4 regions of the Corynebacterium aquatimens genome follow, and region 1 is predicted to be linked to each of the others. Evidence: predicted binding sites of a transcription regulator. Region 1 holds the regulator's gene; each other region holds the start of a gene.
What was found. Region 1 encodes LexA, which represses DNA repair genes until DNA is damaged. Its sites were predicted from a motif close to CGAACANNTGTTCG; they were not measured.
Positions count from the first base shown of each region.

Region 2: a site for LexA is predicted at 2,198-2,211, ahead of CAQUA_RS01940 (HNH endonuclease signature motif containing protein). Genes of this name have one in related genera too.
Region 3: a site for LexA is predicted at 1,881-1,894, ahead of CAQUA_RS03820 (SAV_6107 family HEPN domain-containing protein). Genes of this name have one in related genera too.
Region 4: a site for LexA is predicted at 1,819-1,832, ahead of CAQUA_RS00500 (HNH endonuclease signature motif containing protein). Genes of this name have one in related genera too.

Region 1 is NZ_CP046980.1:1,057,196-1,061,032, forward strand. It holds gene hflX (GTPase HflX) at 1-422, shown strand, start outside; gene CAQUA_RS04800 (DeoR/GlpR family DNA-binding transcription regulator) at 375-1,166, opposite strand; gene lexA (transcriptional repressor LexA) at 1,227-1,904, opposite strand; gene CAQUA_RS04810 (hypothetical protein) at 2,125-2,490, shown strand; gene nrdR (transcriptional regulator NrdR) at 2,579-3,034, shown strand; gene hrpA (ATP-dependent RNA helicase HrpA) at 3,072-3,837, opposite strand, start outside.
Region 2 is NZ_CP046980.1:428,041-431,877, reverse strand. It holds gene CAQUA_RS01945 (ATP-dependent Clp protease ATP-binding subunit) at 1-2,069, opposite strand, end outside; gene CAQUA_RS01940 (HNH endonuclease signature motif containing protein) at 2,367-3,803, shown strand.
Region 3 is NZ_CP046980.1:832,199-836,035, forward strand. It holds gene CAQUA_RS03805 (alpha-(1->6)-mannopyranosyltransferase A) at 1-78, opposite strand, end outside; gene CAQUA_RS03810 (polyprenyl synthetase family protein) at 78-1,169, opposite strand; gene CAQUA_RS03815 (GNAT family N-acetyltransferase) at 1,180-1,815, opposite strand; gene CAQUA_RS03820 (SAV_6107 family HEPN domain-containing protein) at 2,022-2,471, shown strand; gene CAQUA_RS03825 (DUF3040 domain-containing protein) at 2,589-2,978, shown strand; gene mraZ (division/cell wall cluster transcriptional repressor MraZ) at 3,387-3,821, shown strand.
Region 4 is NZ_CP046980.1:125,663-129,499, forward strand. It holds gene CAQUA_RS00495 (hypothetical protein) at 1-505, shown strand, start outside; gene CAQUA_RS00500 (HNH endonuclease signature motif containing protein) at 511-1,674, opposite strand; gene CAQUA_RS00505 (hypothetical protein) at 2,095-2,820, shown strand; gene CAQUA_RS00510 (hypothetical protein) at 2,841-3,671, shown strand; gene CAQUA_RS00515 (hypothetical protein) at 3,737-3,837, opposite strand, start outside.

The sequences.
Region 1 (3,837 bases):
CCGATGAGACCATTCCGCCCGAAATCATCGTGGTGAACAAGATCGACGCTGCTGACCCGCTTGTGTTGGCTGAGCTGCGGCACGCATTCGCCGATGCCGGCCGCGACGCTGTCTTTGTCTCCGCCCACACCGGTGAGGGCATCGACGAGCTTGAGCAGCGCATCGAGATGTTCCTGAACACGTTGGACGCGCACGTCACCCTTCTCGTGCCCTACACGCGCGGCGACGTGGTCTCGCGCGTCCACGAAGAGGGCACCGTCCGCAGCGAGTCCTACGAGGCCGAGGGCACGCTTATCGACGTCCGCCTGCCCCGCATCGTCGCCGACCAGTACGCCGAGTTCGCGATCAGCCCGGAACCTTCTGCCGGGGAGGACTCAGGAGAACAAAGCTGGGTCGGCCAGGACGACCTCGATGCCGGATGATTCCAGATCGGCTACGAAGGAGTCCGGCGCCTTCGTATCCGTGATCACGGCGTCGAGTGATGCCAAGGGCGCGAAGCTCACGGCGTAGTTGTTGCCAAGTTTCGTGGAGTCGCACAGCGCGACTACGCGCGAGGCGTTGGTGACCATGGAGGATTTCACTGCGGCCTCCTGGGGGTCGGCGGTGGACAGGCCGCTGGGGATTGAGAGCGCATTCGTGCCGATGAACGCCACGTCCGCGCTGAGCAGCGCCAGGGTGCGCAACGCGGTGTCACCGACGATGGCGTGGGTGAGGGCGCGCACGGTTCCGCCAAGCAACTGCACGCTGACCTGGTCGCTGGACAGCTGCAGCGCGATCGGCCACGAGTTGGTCACGTAGGAATGCCGACGGGCAATCTCATCGCCAGCAAAAAGCTCGGCCAGCATCTGGATCGTCGTGCCGGAGTCGAGGAACACGGTGCCGGGCTCTTCCGGAAGATACGCCAGCGCCTCGCGCGCGATGGCCTTCTTCGCAGCCGCGGACGTCCGGTAGCGGGCCTCCATGGTGAGCTCGGCGGTCAGGAACGAGGAACTCGGAACCGCGCCGCCGTGGACGCGTTGCACCATCCCTTCGTTGTCAAGCGCGGCGAGATCCCTGCGAATAGTCTCCGCGGTGACGCCGAATTCCTCCGCGAGGCGCGTGACGTTAACGCGGCCTTCAACAGCGGTCAGCGACGCGATCTGGCGGCGGCGTTCTTCGGTGTGCATTCATGAAACCTTCGGATAGACCGCGTGGGCTGCGACCGGGACATCGAGTTGCCGCAAAAGTTACAGCTTGCGCAGGACGGATACTACGCGTCCCATAATCTCAGCTTCGTCGGCCTTGATGGGGGAGAATGCGTCATTGTGGGGGAGGAGCCATACCCCCGTTGAGTCCTTGTGGAACTCCTTGACCGTTGCCTCGCCCTCAATAAGCGCGGCAACGAAATCCCCTTCCTCCGCCGTCTGCTGGGAGCGCACCGCAACCCAGTCCCCGTCCAAAATGCCCGCGTCCTGCATGGACTGGCCGACAACCTGCAGCAAGAAGAGTTCGCCGTCACCCACGAGCTCTTCCGGCAGCGGGAAGTAATCATTGATGTTTTCTTCAGCGGTGATTGGGACCCCAGCCGCGATCTGACCAACAATGGGGATGTAGCGCGGGGCCGCGGCCTCTTCGGGTGCGGGCGTCTGCTTCTTTTGCGCAGATTTCTTCCGCAGCGGATCCGTCTCCGGCAGGTGGCGCAGATCCACGGCGCGCGGCTTGTTTGGGTCGCGGCGCAGGAACCCCTTCTTCTCTAATTCCTTGAGCTGATACGCAACCGACGATGTTGACTGCAAACCCGCCGCATCACCGATCTCACGGATGCTTGGCGGGTATCCGCGCAGGACAACCGCGTCCTGAATAACCTCCAGGATCCGGCGTTGCCTGTCGCTCAGGCCGTTAGGGTCTCTCTTCTGTCGTGCCATGGCGTTCCTCTCCGAGTGTTCCTCATTCAACTTTTCTACCTACCGTTCTACCACGGTATGGCAATTGTGTTCGATATTTTCCGCCCACGTGTGGACAAATGTTTCGCGTGTTGCTATAACTCGAACATAGCATCTAATTAGAACATTCGCGCGAACAAAGTGTTCGAGAGTGTCGGAGCGAAAATTACACTTGGTTGCAACAGTAGAAAGGAATCTCATTATGACCATCGCAGTACGCAATCCCCGCACCGCAAACGTACCTGCTGGTTCGATTCACCGCGCGCCGCAGCCGGCGGATGTGTGGGATATTCCTGAGCGAACGCAGCACCGCCGGGCCGATCATGTTCGAACTTTAGGCGAGTTTAATCGAAACCCTGAGCCCTACCGGGACATTGCCGAACCAACACGGGCGGGGATCGAAACGAAGATCGAAAAACAGCATGAAGCGCGCGCCGCAACGCTCATGGGCACAATGCTGGGCCTCGCGCTCATCGTGGGCGCAGCGTTTAGCGGCATGTTCTCCGCTGAAGAGCCAGCCCCAGCCGCGCCAGCGGCGCCCAACGTCGTCTCCGCCAGCGTGAGGTAGTCCGCGCCTCGCCCCCACATCGTGGGGGCATTTTTATGCTTATCGACGCCCACCGTCCCCACACCCGCGGGCGAGTACAATTTCGAGCGTGCATTGCCCTTTCTGCCATAACCAGAACTCCCGCGTCGCTGACTCGCGCCTGATTGACGCGGGCGCATCCATCCGCCGACGCAGAGAATGCACAGAATGCGGCGGCCGCTTTACGACGATTGAGAAGGCGATCTTGACCGTCGTCAAGCGAAACGGCGTGAGTGAGCCCTTCGACCGTGACAAGCTGATCGTTGGCGTGCGCCGCGCGTGCCAAGGCCGCGACGTGTCGGATGACGCGCTGAAGCGGCTGGCGCAAGAGGTCGAAGAAACCGTGCGCAGCCACGGCAGCTCCCAGGTCGATTCCAACGACATCGGCCTGGCGATCCTCGAACCTCTGCGCGTCCTCGACGAGGTCGCGTACCTGCGCTTCGCCTCCGTGTATAAGTCCTTCGAAAGCGCCGACGACTTCGAGTCCGAAATCCGACTGATGCGCCGCCGCGACCGCGACCTCTGACCCGCGCGCCGCGTTCGCACGCGCTGCGCACGCGCCGCTAGCTGAGCTTGTCCACCATCTTCTCGATCCGCCGCTGGCTCACGGGTTTCGCCGTCCCGAGCCGCTGCGCGAACACGCTTACGCGCAGCTCCTCGATGCGCCACAAGATGTCCTTCACCGCGCGCGATTTTTCGCGGCCCTTAGGCAGGCGGCGAAGCCTCACGTCGAGGTATTCCCGGGCCGCGTCGATGGTTGCCTGGCGCTCGGCGTCGCGGTCGGGGTCCAACGCCATGTCCTCGAGCCGCACCCTAATGGCCTGGACGTAGCGGGGGAGGTGCTGCAGGTGCTCCATCCCGTGGATTGTGATCGCGTGCTTGGGTAAAAGAAACGCCATCTGCCGGTTGATGTCGTCGATCGCGGGCCCGTGCCAGTTATCCAGCTCGGCCGCGAGGTTCGAGTACTCGACCAGCCCGGGCGCAATCGAAACGATGGTGCGCCGCACGGCCCCGCTGATGGTGGGTTTGATGGTTTTCACCAGCTCCTCGAACTCCGCGGGCCGTCGCACGGGCCCGCCCGCGGCGAATAGTGCGTCGCGGATCGCGGCCACGCGCGCGTCTTCCACGAGTCCCGCGGCGCCGCCGTGCGGGTAGTGTTCGACGGCCACGCGTTGCCGCAGCGGCAGTCCTTTGAGCATCTGCTGCGTCGACACGTCGATGCGACGCAGCAGCAGCGTCAGCGTCGCGGTCACCATCGAGGCGTCCGCAGCGGCCTTCGTCGGGAAGACTTTCACCCGCACGCCGCCAGCCGCCGCCTCCAGCGCGGGG
Region 2 (3,837 bases), 630 kb from region 1:
GAGATGTCCGAGGTACCCAGGTTCGAGGTGAAGATCAAAACGGTGTTCTTGAAGTCCACGGTGCGGCCCTGGCCGTCGGTAACGTGGCCCTCTTCGAGCACCTGGAGAAGCGTGTTGTAGATCTCCTTGTGCGCCTTCTCAATCTCGTCGAAAAGCACGACGCTAAACGGCTTGCGGCGCACCTTCTCCGTAAGCTGGCCGCCCTCTTCGTAGCCGACGTATCCCGGAGGGGCACCGAACAGGCGCGACGCCGTGAAGCGGTCGTGAAACTCACCCATGTCCACCTGGACCAGGGAGTCCTCGTCGCCGAACAGGAACTCAGCCAGTGCCTTGGACAGCTCCGTCTTACCCACACCGGACGGGCCAGCGAAGATGAACGAACCGCTCGGACGCTTCGGGTCTTTCAGGCCCGCACGGGTACGGCGGATCGAACGCGAAACAGCCTTGACCGCCTCTTCCTGGCCGATGATGCGCTTGTGCAGCTCGTCCTCCATGTGGAGCAGACGCGAGGATTCGCTCTCGGTGAGCTTGAACACGGGGATACCGGTCCAGTTAGCCAGAACGTCCGCGATCTGCTCCTCGCCCACCTCGGCGATGTCCTCGAGCTCGCCCGAGCGCCACTTCTTTTCCTTTTCCGCGCGCTCCTCGGTGAGCTTGCGCTCCTTGTCGCGCAGGCCTGCCGCCTTCTCAAAGTCCTGGGCGTCAATTGCGTCTTCTTTTTCCTTGCGGACCTCCGCGATGCGATCATCAACCTCACGCACCCCAGCTGGCGCGGTCATGCGCTTGATGCGCATGCGGGCACCCGCCTCGTCGAGAAGATCGACGGCCTTGTCCGGCAGGAAGCGGTCGTTGATGTAGCGGTCCGACAGGTTCGCCGCAGCCGCCAACGCGTCGTCGGTGTAGGACACGCGGTGGTGTGCCTCGTAGCGGTCGCGCAGTCCTTTCAGGATCTGAATCGTGTCGTCGACACTCGGCTCGTCGACCTGTACCGGCTGGAAGCGGCGCTCAAGCGCAGCATCCTTCTCAATGTGCTTGCGGTACTCATCCAGCGTGGTCGCACCAATGGTCTGCAGCTCACCGCGCGCAAGTTTCGGCTTCAGCAGGCTCGCCGCATCAATCGCGCCCTCCGCAGCGCCCGCGCCAACCAGCGTGTGAATCTCATCGATGAACAAGATGATGTCACCGCGCTGGTTGATTTCTTTCAGCACCTTCTTCAGGCGCTCTTCGAAGTCACCACGGTAACGCGAACCCGCCACCAGCGAGCCCAGGTCCAGGGAGTACACCTGCTTGTCGCGCAGGGTTTCCGGGACGCGGCCATTCGCGATGTCCAGCGCCAGTCCCTCAACAACCGCCGTCTTACCCACACCCGGCTCACCGATGAGCACCGGGTTGTTCTTCGTGCGGCGGGAAAGCACCTGCATGATGCGCTCAATTTCCTTGTCGCGCCCAACGACAGGGTCCAGCTTGCCTTCCTTCGCCGCCGCGGTCAGGTTGCGGCCGAACTGGTCAAGCACCAAAGAGTTGGAGCGCTCGCCGCTGCTGCGCGGTCCACCGATGGTCGGGCCGGGGCCGACACCCATCGACGGGCCCGGCTGATTTTCTGCGGTCTCCGGGTTCTGCCCCTCGCCGCCCTCGTAGCCGCTGAGCAGCTGAATCACTTGCTGGCGCACGCGCGGCAGGTCCGCGCCGAGTTTGGTCAGCACCTGCGCCGCCACGCCGTCGCCCTCGCGGATCAGACCGAGCAGCAGGAACTCGGTACCAATGTACTTGTGCCCCATCTGCAGGCCCTCGCGCAGGGACAGCTCCAGCACCTTCTTCGCGCGCGGCGTGAACGGCACGTGGCCCGTGTGCGGCTGGGTGCCGCGGCCAATAATCTCCTCGACCTCACGGCGAACGTCGTCGAGGTTGATCCCCATCGACTCCAGCGCCTTCGCCGCAACGCCCTCCCCCTCTTGGATCAGGCCAAGCAGAATGTGCTCCGTCCCGATGTAGTTGTGGTTCAGATCGCGCGCTTCCTGCTGGGCGAGCACGATGACGCGTCGCGCCCTATCCGTAAACCGCTCAAACATGTGGCAACCCCTTTTAGGCTAAAGCAATCAAGCTAAGTGAAATTAGTTCTGTCCACCATAACGCCGGCGCGCGTCAGACAATCCCCACTCACAGACCAAAACTCCCCTTCTTCAGCGTTAGCGCATGTCACACGGCTGTTCGCCAGTAGCGAACGCTTATCGACGACCCCCTCCCCACCCTCGCCCTGTGGATAACTCATCGAATTCCACAGGCTGAATCGGTCCTCTGCGCGGGGTGTGAATTTTTGTTCTACGGTGCGTGTACAAACAGCACTCAGAACACACGAAGGGGGGATCATGGGTCCACGCACGAACACTGCCACCGCCGCCAGCCCGGCCGCGGTCGATTTCGCCGGCTACCTCGCCGCGATCACTACGCACGCTATGGACATCGTGGCCACCTTCGACCGTGACGCCGCCAAGAAAGCACCAATCAAACCGGAGCACGCACGCGCCCTCGAGGCCCTCCACTCTGTCTACTTCGGGCGGACTCCCAGGAGGTTTCGGGAAAGGCAGGAGAAGGCTCGTCGTAAAGCAAAAGCGTACGACGTCTCGCTGGACAAACTGATGATGATTGAGCAGCGCCTGAAGAAAGTCGACGATGCCGCCACCCGCTGGGAGCTGCGGCTGACGCTTCTTGGGGTGCGGGGCTCATGCGAAGCTCTAGCCGCGAAGGCCCGCGAGATCATTCCGCGCGACACCACGCCGCCGCGGGAGGGCCTGTCGTTTTCGCGCCCGCGTGGTGGCGTGGGCACGATGATCGTGCACGCGAAAGAACGCCTCCTCGCGGACCTCGAGCATTTCTTGCGGCGCGAACTTGACGCCAACACGCCGATCGCTACGCACATGCTTCATTCTTTCGAGGATCTAATCCGCGGCAACCTTGCCATAGCCGACGGCGAGCTCCTCCCTACCGTGGGCGTGCCGTACGCACAACCGCGACCGCTGATCATGGTGGGACTCCCGCAACTCTGCGAGATCCTCGACGGCCGCGGCGACGAAATCGTGCTCAAGCTTAGCGACGGCACGACAATCACCGGCGCCGAATTCCTCGCGCACCATCTCTCTACGCACGTACCTGCATTGGAGTTCGCGCTATTCCACCCGAAGAAAGGGCCGGTGAACCTGTACCGCGCAAGCAGATCCGCGAACGCCAAACAGCGCGACCTAGTCAGCGCCGCGTACCCCGTCTGCGCCTTCCCCGGATGCCGCCACCCCGCCGACAACTGCGAGATGCACCACGTCACCGCATGGAAACACGGCGGACAAACCAACGCGGCCAACCTCGTGCCGCTGTGCCGCCATCACAACAGGCTTAACGACGACGACCCCCACAAACAAGCCCCTCACCTGATAAAAATCGGCCGCGTGGTCCCCGAGGGGGCAGGCCACGTGTGGCGGTTCCCGAGCGGTGCTCGAGTGCACAATCACGATAATTACCACTACGGGGCGATGCGACAGCTCTTCGACCAGGATCCCGCCACGGCCGAACGGACCTTCGTGAGCGATTGTTGGCGCGCTGGTTGCGACGTCCCGCACCCGCCGAGCCCCCCGCCTGACGACCCGCCACCCGGCCCGCCGCCCGACAGACCACCGGCCGGCCCACCGCCCCCGGGACCACCACCTGACGGCCCGCCGCCCGACAGACCACCGCCCGGCCCACCGGAGCGGCCACCCGGGCAGGGCCCGGATCAGCGACCATGCCCACGCGGTGACCCCTGGGCCGGACCTTAGAGTCCGCCCGGGCCCTCGAGGTTTCTTCGCGACT
Region 3 (3,837 bases), 220 kb from region 1:
GATAGAACCCACGGCCATCAAAATGCCTGCGAGTGTACCCATCCACAGGGGTTGGGTGACCAAGCGCCGCATCCCCATCATGACGTCCGTTCTGTTGCCTTCACCGCAAGAACCCTAAGATCTTCGCGCGCTTGTGGTGTCAGATCAGCGTCGTCCAAGTACGCCAAGCCACTACGCGTTAGGTCAGCGATCGTCGCTTCCACCACGTCGACTGCCCCCGATGACTCGATGAGCGCGGAGACACGTGCGAGATCGTCTGGGTTCTCTGACGCGCCCACGATGCTTCGGACGTAGGATGCGGCCTCTGGGTCTGAGACGTCCAGCGCTGCGAGCGCGTGGGCCAAAAGTGCGGTGCGCTTGCCCTCCCTGATGTCATCTCCAACGGGCTTGCCCGTTTCGTGTTCCTTGCCAAACACTCCCAGTACGTCGTCGCGGAGTTGGAACGCAATCCCAATGTCATGACCGTAACCGCGGAGCGCGTTGATCGTCTCTGCTGGTGCGCCAGCGATCGCCGCGCCCAAGTGTAGGGGGCGTTCGATGGTGTAGGCCGCAGTTTTGAACCGGCTGACTGTAGTGGCACTAGCTAGGCTTTCATCCCCCGACGCTTCCAGGGAAATATCGAGGATCTGGCCGCCGATGACTTCCGTGCGCATGGCCATCCATGGTGTCCGGGCTCGCTCACGGGCATCGGCTGAAAGGCCGGAAGTGACCAACATATCGTCGGCCCAGGCAAGTGCTAGATCGCCCACGAGGATCGCGATGTGCTCACCGAAGTTGTCGGATTCACCGCGCCAACCCTTCCGTGCATGATCGTGCGCCACTGCGCGGTGGACAGTTGGATTGCCCCGGCGGGTATCGGACGCATCAATAATGTCATCGTGGATAAGCGCGCAGGCCTGAATCAGTTCTAAGGAACTGACAGCCGCAAGAACTGCCGCTGGGTCCTCTTCGGGGGCGTGGGCGCCGCGCGAGCCAACAAATCCTGTCCAGGCGAACACCGGTCGAAGGCGTTTGCCGCCTTGGTGGACAAAGTTGCGCAGATGCTCCACGGCTTCAAGCACGGGTGGTCCAAGCGGTTCTACGTCGGCGACGCGACGGTCGAAATAACGAGCCAGCGCGTCTTCCACTGCGCGTGGTAGGGAACTTAAGGGGAGGCTGGCTGGAGTCACGGCGTTCACTTTATCCCAACGGTAGGCTGCGACCGAGGATCGCGAACGGCCTGTGGTCACCTGCGTACATGAAATTGCGCAAGACGTCTTGGAATCCCAGGGAACGGTACAGACCGAACGCGGAGTTCTGTTCACCCGCTACTTCCGGCGTGGACAACAAAGCGTGACGGGCCGGCACGCCGTCGAGAAGGGTAGTGAGAAGAGTCCGTCCGATTCCTTTACCTTGCGCTTCCGGAAGAACATGAATTTCGGCAACCTCGAAATAGCTTCTGACGAACTCTGGAAAGTCACCCCGTACCGGTCCGCGCGGACCATCAGGCGCGCTCACGCTCGGGTACCACTTGCTTTCCAATAGCCCCCGACGCAGCTGCTGATCCCACCAGAGATCGGGGTTTCCTAAAAAGCCGTAGGCGACCCCCACCACGAATTCTTCGCCCGCTGGCTGAGGATCCGCCACGGATTCGTCCCGGGTTTCACACGCAATGTAGGCAACAAACCCCCGGTTGAACACGTCATTGCGCCATGACCGCATCCGCTGATCCTTCATAGACGGCGGATACCCCATTGCCCGGAGATGAATATCCACGAGATGCGGGCTCGCGCGCGCGAACTCAAACCCGCTCAGTCTCCGAATACGAATGGTCACAATCCCATGCAATCACGCCGGCGGGGCCCGGGGGATGAAATTGGGCAACAACTTTCAAACTGATTAGAACAGACGTTCGATTTTGGGGCCTAATCCATCGCACAGTGTCCGGGCAGGGCGTTACGGTTGGCTCAAACATCGAACACAACACCACAAAATTAGAACACAACAGCACATATCTAGAGCACGAAGCAAAGGTGAACGACATGGGAAACGTAGTATCTGCCACAACGCGAGCGGCCTACGGAAAATCGGATAATGCGGGAAAGCGCTCCCAGCGGGAGTCTTTCTTAACCGCCGCCGCAGACCTGCTCGATTCTGCCCACATTCACCTGGGCAAAGAGGCGTATGACCTTGCATTGGAGTATGGATACCAGGCTGCGTTGCGCACAGCGGGGGCGGAAATCTCTAGCTCTCCTGCGCTAGCGAAGCGGAAGCGTCTGCCCTCGAGTGCGTGGGAAAAGCTCTCGCTTACTGGGGTTCGGGGCAAATACTGGGCCTCGGAGCTTGGAAAGTTTTCCCGGGTCCGCGGACGAGTGGCCTCCGGGATTGAACTTCACCCCGAACCAATCACGGTTGCACGTCTCGTTGCGTTGGCGGATGAGTTTTACACGGAGGTGTCCCTTGGCGCCACCGAAACCGGCCTTGCTGCGTAGTGCTTTACCGCTACCCGTTAAAGGGGGTGGGGAACTTAAGGCACGAGGGAACAATCTGGAGAAGCCAAACGTTATATGCTCATAGCTAGAGACGTGCCAACAACTCTGGGAGGAAACGTGTCTCTTTCAGAGCAAGAACAGCAGCTGCTCCGTGAAATTGAGGAGTCGTTGCTCGCTGACGACCCGAAATTCGGCTCAACCGTGTCCTCGACCCGGGTTGACCAATCTCCGTCGACTGGGCATCTGAGCATGCGTTCTGCCGCCATCATGATGCTGGGTCTGCTGCTTCTCATTGGTGGAGTGGCGCTGGCCGCACAAAGCACGTGGTTTGTCATCCTCAGCATCGTCGGCTTCATACTGATGTTTGCGGGCGGGGTCTGGGCCCTCAAGGCGCCGGCCAAAGATGTCGAATATCGCGTGACGTCGTCGCCGACATCCACCGCAACGCAGTCGAAGCGCGGCTCTCGCATGGAGGAGAACTTCCGTCGCCGCTTTGAGCAGCCGTAGCTCACCCCCAAAAAACACACGCCACCGAGACATCTCGGTGGCGTTTTTCGTGCCTTCCCCATTTCTCCCACTTTCACCCACAGTGGTTAATAACTAGCCCTTTGTTGAAGGGGCCTCGCGCGTTCCCTGCGTAAACGCGAACGTGAAACTGGTACCTATGTTGCTTATGTGATAATTGTGATTCAGGGCTCGAGATTGACGGGAGGCTGCGCCACTCATTCTTGCTGCTTTAACCAGCTAATTTAAAAATTTTTAGCGGAAACTTTGTTTCGGATGTGGTGTTTGTGGGGGAAAGTGGGGTAAAGTGGGGCCAGGTGAAGAAACGTGGGCTCCGTGTGGGGTGCACGGATCGGATCTCATAAAAGTTCACAGCCGGATGTCATTGAGTTCAGGAAGGTAGGGCGCCGGATGTTTCTGGGCACCTATACCCCCAAGCTGGATGACAAAGGGCGCCTGACACTGCCCGCGAAGTTCCGTGAGGGACTGGCGGACGGATTGATGGTGACCAAGGGGCAAGACCACTCTTTGGCGGTCTATCCCCGTGAGGAATTCGCGGCACGCGCACGTAAAGCTGCAGCGGTTTCTCGCACGAACCCGAAGGCACGCGCGTTCATTCGTAACTTGGCAGCAAGTGCGGATGAGCAAGTGCTCGATGGTTCTGGTCGCATCACCTTGTCGCCGGCGCACCGCGATTACGCGAACCTGTCCAAGGAATGCGTGGTCATCGGATCCGTGGATTTCTTGGAAATCTGGGACGCCAAGTCCTGGGCGCAATACCAAGAAAATACAGAGGCTGCGTTTTCCGCAGCGGATGAAGACGACATTCTTTCCGGTCTGCTGTAAACGGAAAACCCGTCAC
Region 4 (3,837 bases), 930 kb from region 1:
CAACGGCGGACCGAACCACGATCTTTTGGGCGATCACATTGACCTCGTGGACAATCCCGTGGTCGAAGCTGATGACTTCGAAACCGGGCTGGACACGCTCATCGAACTTCATATCTTGAACCCGCGCGGGTTCGCCTCGGATATTTATGACACCTTTACTCTGGATATCCGGCGCGACCGTGCTCATGACCCGATGTGCACCTGCTACGAACCGATTGCGGTGTTTGCCATCAACCTCCGCAGCGGGGATCTTCACACCACGTGGCTCAGCGATAACTATCCACTCCATGATCCCCCGCTCACTCGTGAGGAACGGCGGATGGTGAAACGTGAACGCAAGCGCTTGGCCAAACACCTTCGCGGCCCTAATCCGCACAGGGCGTTCGACAAAGTTAGCCGCCCGCAATTCTGCGTCCACCCAGTTGGGCAGTACGACGCCTTGTCCGGCCAAGATGCAATCTCTGCCGCGTGTGTTCATCTGGTCGGCACCAACGCGTTCGCCTAAGCGCCTCATACCGGTAGTCCTTCGAAGATGGAATCATCGAAGCTGTCTGCATCGATCAATGCTGGGGTCGGCCGGCGCGAGTCATCGCGGTGGACATGCCCGTGCTCGCGTGAGACGAACGCGGAGCCATCTGGGAAGAAGAAGCAGGTGTCCTGCCCCTGCTTCTCTATCGAAATACATCCGTCGGTGACCATCGAATGGCACGCACTGCACAGCGGCAGCAAGTTATCAATGTTCGTTTCACCGCCGTCTGCCCATGAAGTGATGTGGTGGATCTCGATGAACCGCGTGTGGGTGCAGCCAGGCATGGCGCATTGCTCATGCCAGTACCGCAAAAGGGCGTTGACCTGGCCGGGGGACGCCAGGCGATGCCCGCGTCCGAGATGGAGCGACACTCCCTTGTCGTTGACTCCTTCGAGCCTGCCAAGCGCGCTGCCAATCAACCGGGTAAGCGATTTCGAGGGGGCCTTCGGGTTCGACGGCATGTAAATGTGCCCATCAAGGTTTACAACTAGATTCACCTGTGCCCCGGGCGTACGCAAAGGGGGGTTCACGCAGTCGCGTGCTATATGAACTATGCCCATTAACGCAGCTAGCAGGGATCTGCCAACGGGCATACCGAATCCCGATACCCGCTGTGGGCGGGAGTTTTCGGCGTTTTCACCGTCATCTTGAGAGGCTGTCTCGGGCGTACCGAAATACGCCGCCTCACCCGTTTTGAGCGCAGCCTTGAACATCGCTCCGTCCGTTGCGTTCAATCGCGCAGTAATCGTCACGTCACCGTTGTCCTCGTCCCGGATGCGTAGGAAGTGTTCTGGCTGCGTACCGTCATCGTTGGTGTCGTACCCAGCCAGTGCTTTACGCAGATCCTCATGCGATAGCTTCTTCGCCAGCGCTAACAGATCCCCTTGGTTAGCAGGCGTAATGTATTTCAGCAGGAAGCGCAGGGTGGAATAGTGGATCTCACCATCTTCCAGCGCATCGAGGAGCCCCGGAAACTGCCTGAGCCTGCGAGCCACACTCGTGTACTCAAACGCGGTCGACCTAGAAACGCCGACATGGCGGATGAGCAGCGTGGACAGGCTTGACGTGCCGTACAAGTCGGCCAACCGTTCTTCGTCCAACTCTCCGAGCAACCGGAGCAACCGTGCCTTGCATGAATTGATCATCGAAAATTCGTAGCTTATTAGTTCGAGCGGATTCATTATTCCCCCTATCTGCTTGCGTTATACGCAACTAGGTAAGCGATTATTCGTTTGTGTGTTCCATAGTAAAAACGCCCGCGACACCAAGCGCCCGAAATGTTCGAAAATAGATCACATGTTCGAATAAATCCGCAAAACCCCAGTTCAGAACAGGTCCGCGAGTCCGCCCTGCGGACTTTCAAAACCGGACAACCGTCCACAGGGGGACTCGAACGCGGCCAGAAGGATCGTCGATAAGCAAAGGCTCGAGTGAAAGCCGCAACTTAGTTAGACTCCCGAAACCCGTAGAAGGTTCCCCCGAAGTTGCACACTATAGTGTGCAACTTTCCCTTGCCCCCGAGTGGCCGGACGCTTTAGCGTTGAACATCGAAGGGGGTAATACACATGTACATCGGAAGTTTCACAATTCACTACACACCAACCGAACACTACGACGCAGCCGACAGCTTTCCAGTGGGGATCATTGCCTTTGAGCTGGAGACGGGGGAGCGGATCACTAGGCTTCTTGAGCCTGACTCAGCAGCGGCTCCTGAATGGTACTGCGAGTCTCTCGCCAGAGACATCGAGGAAGAGATCAACGAGTTTCTACTGGATTCGAACACGAGCTTGGTCAACGAGTTCGGTCAGATCATGGTGGGAAGCGACATCGAGCTGACGCTCAACCGCCCGTTAGGGGTATCCGACTTTGAGGCCGGGATGGCGCTGCTCATGCAAACGTACGTGACGCGCGCGTTGGGCCATGAGTACAAGACGTACGAGACCTTTAGCCTCGATTTCCGCACCAACATCAAGAAAGACGAGCACTTCCCAATCGCCGTGTTCTCATACTGCGCGCCGACGGGCGAGTTTTCCGCAGCTTGGCTCAATGACGAGAACCCGTTCGAACCGGCTAGGCTCAACCGCTCGCAAAGAAAGCACATCCAACGCCAGACCGAGGAGTTCATGGCCAACATGGACTCGGACAACATCCAGATCGCATTCAATAACATCCGCCGCCCGCAATTCGGCATCTTTAAAATCGACGAATTCCAGGCCATGTCCAGCGGCCAAGCGCTCGACATAGCCATCGACGACCTGAAGAAGCTCTGGGCAAGCAGGAAAGCGGCGTAAGCATCGAAGGGGGTAAAAACATGCAAATCGCAAGTTTCACAATTCACTACACGCCATCAGAAGACGACTACTACTACGACAACGACGAGGTTTGGGCCGCGTACTACGACCTGTATCCGGATGAGGACGTCGATTTCGAGACATTCATCGAAGATAACCCGGAGTTTGGCACCTACACGGGCGAGAGCTTCCCGGTGGGGATCATCACGTTCGATCCGAGTGACGGAAAGCGCGTGACGAAGCTTCTTGATCCTTACTCAATAGAAGCGCCGGAGTGGTACAGCGACTACATCGCGTGCGACATCGAGGAGATTATCGACGAGTTCTTCAAATCGGACGGACCCGGTCTATTCGATGAGGAGGGCCGGTGCTGCCCCACATGGGATATCGAACTCACCGTCAATCGTCCGCTCAGCGCGGCAAACTTCGAAGCGGCGCTCGATCGCCTCATGGACACCTTCGTCACTCGCGCGCTGAACCACGAACACCGGCTGTATGAAACGTTCACGCTGGATTTTCGCACCAACATTAAAAAGGACGAGCATTTGCCCATCGCGGTGTTCGCTTACTGCGCGCCCACGGGTGAGTTTTCCGCCGAATGGCTTATCGACGACAACCCATTCGCGCCGCCAAAACTCAACCGCGCACAGCGCAAACACATCCAGCGTCAAACAGACGAATTCATGGCAAATATGACTGCCGAGAACATCCAAATTGCCTTCAACAACATCCGCCGTCCGCAGTTCGGCATATACAGAGTTGATTCGTACCCCGCGCTGTCGAGCGGTCAAGCCGTGGATATGGCACTCGCGGACCTGAAAGAGCTTTGGAGCACCAGGAAAGCTGCCTAAAGAAAGCAAAAAGCCGGTGGGAACGCCGGCTTTTGTTGTTAGAAAAAGTAAGGCTTAGGAGTTCTTTATTTTCCCGAGCTCGCTTCAGCGCTTCCGGCAATTGCGACGCCAGTGAGATTAAGGATCGCAGCAATCACCCCACCGAAGACCGCAAGGAAGATATCGA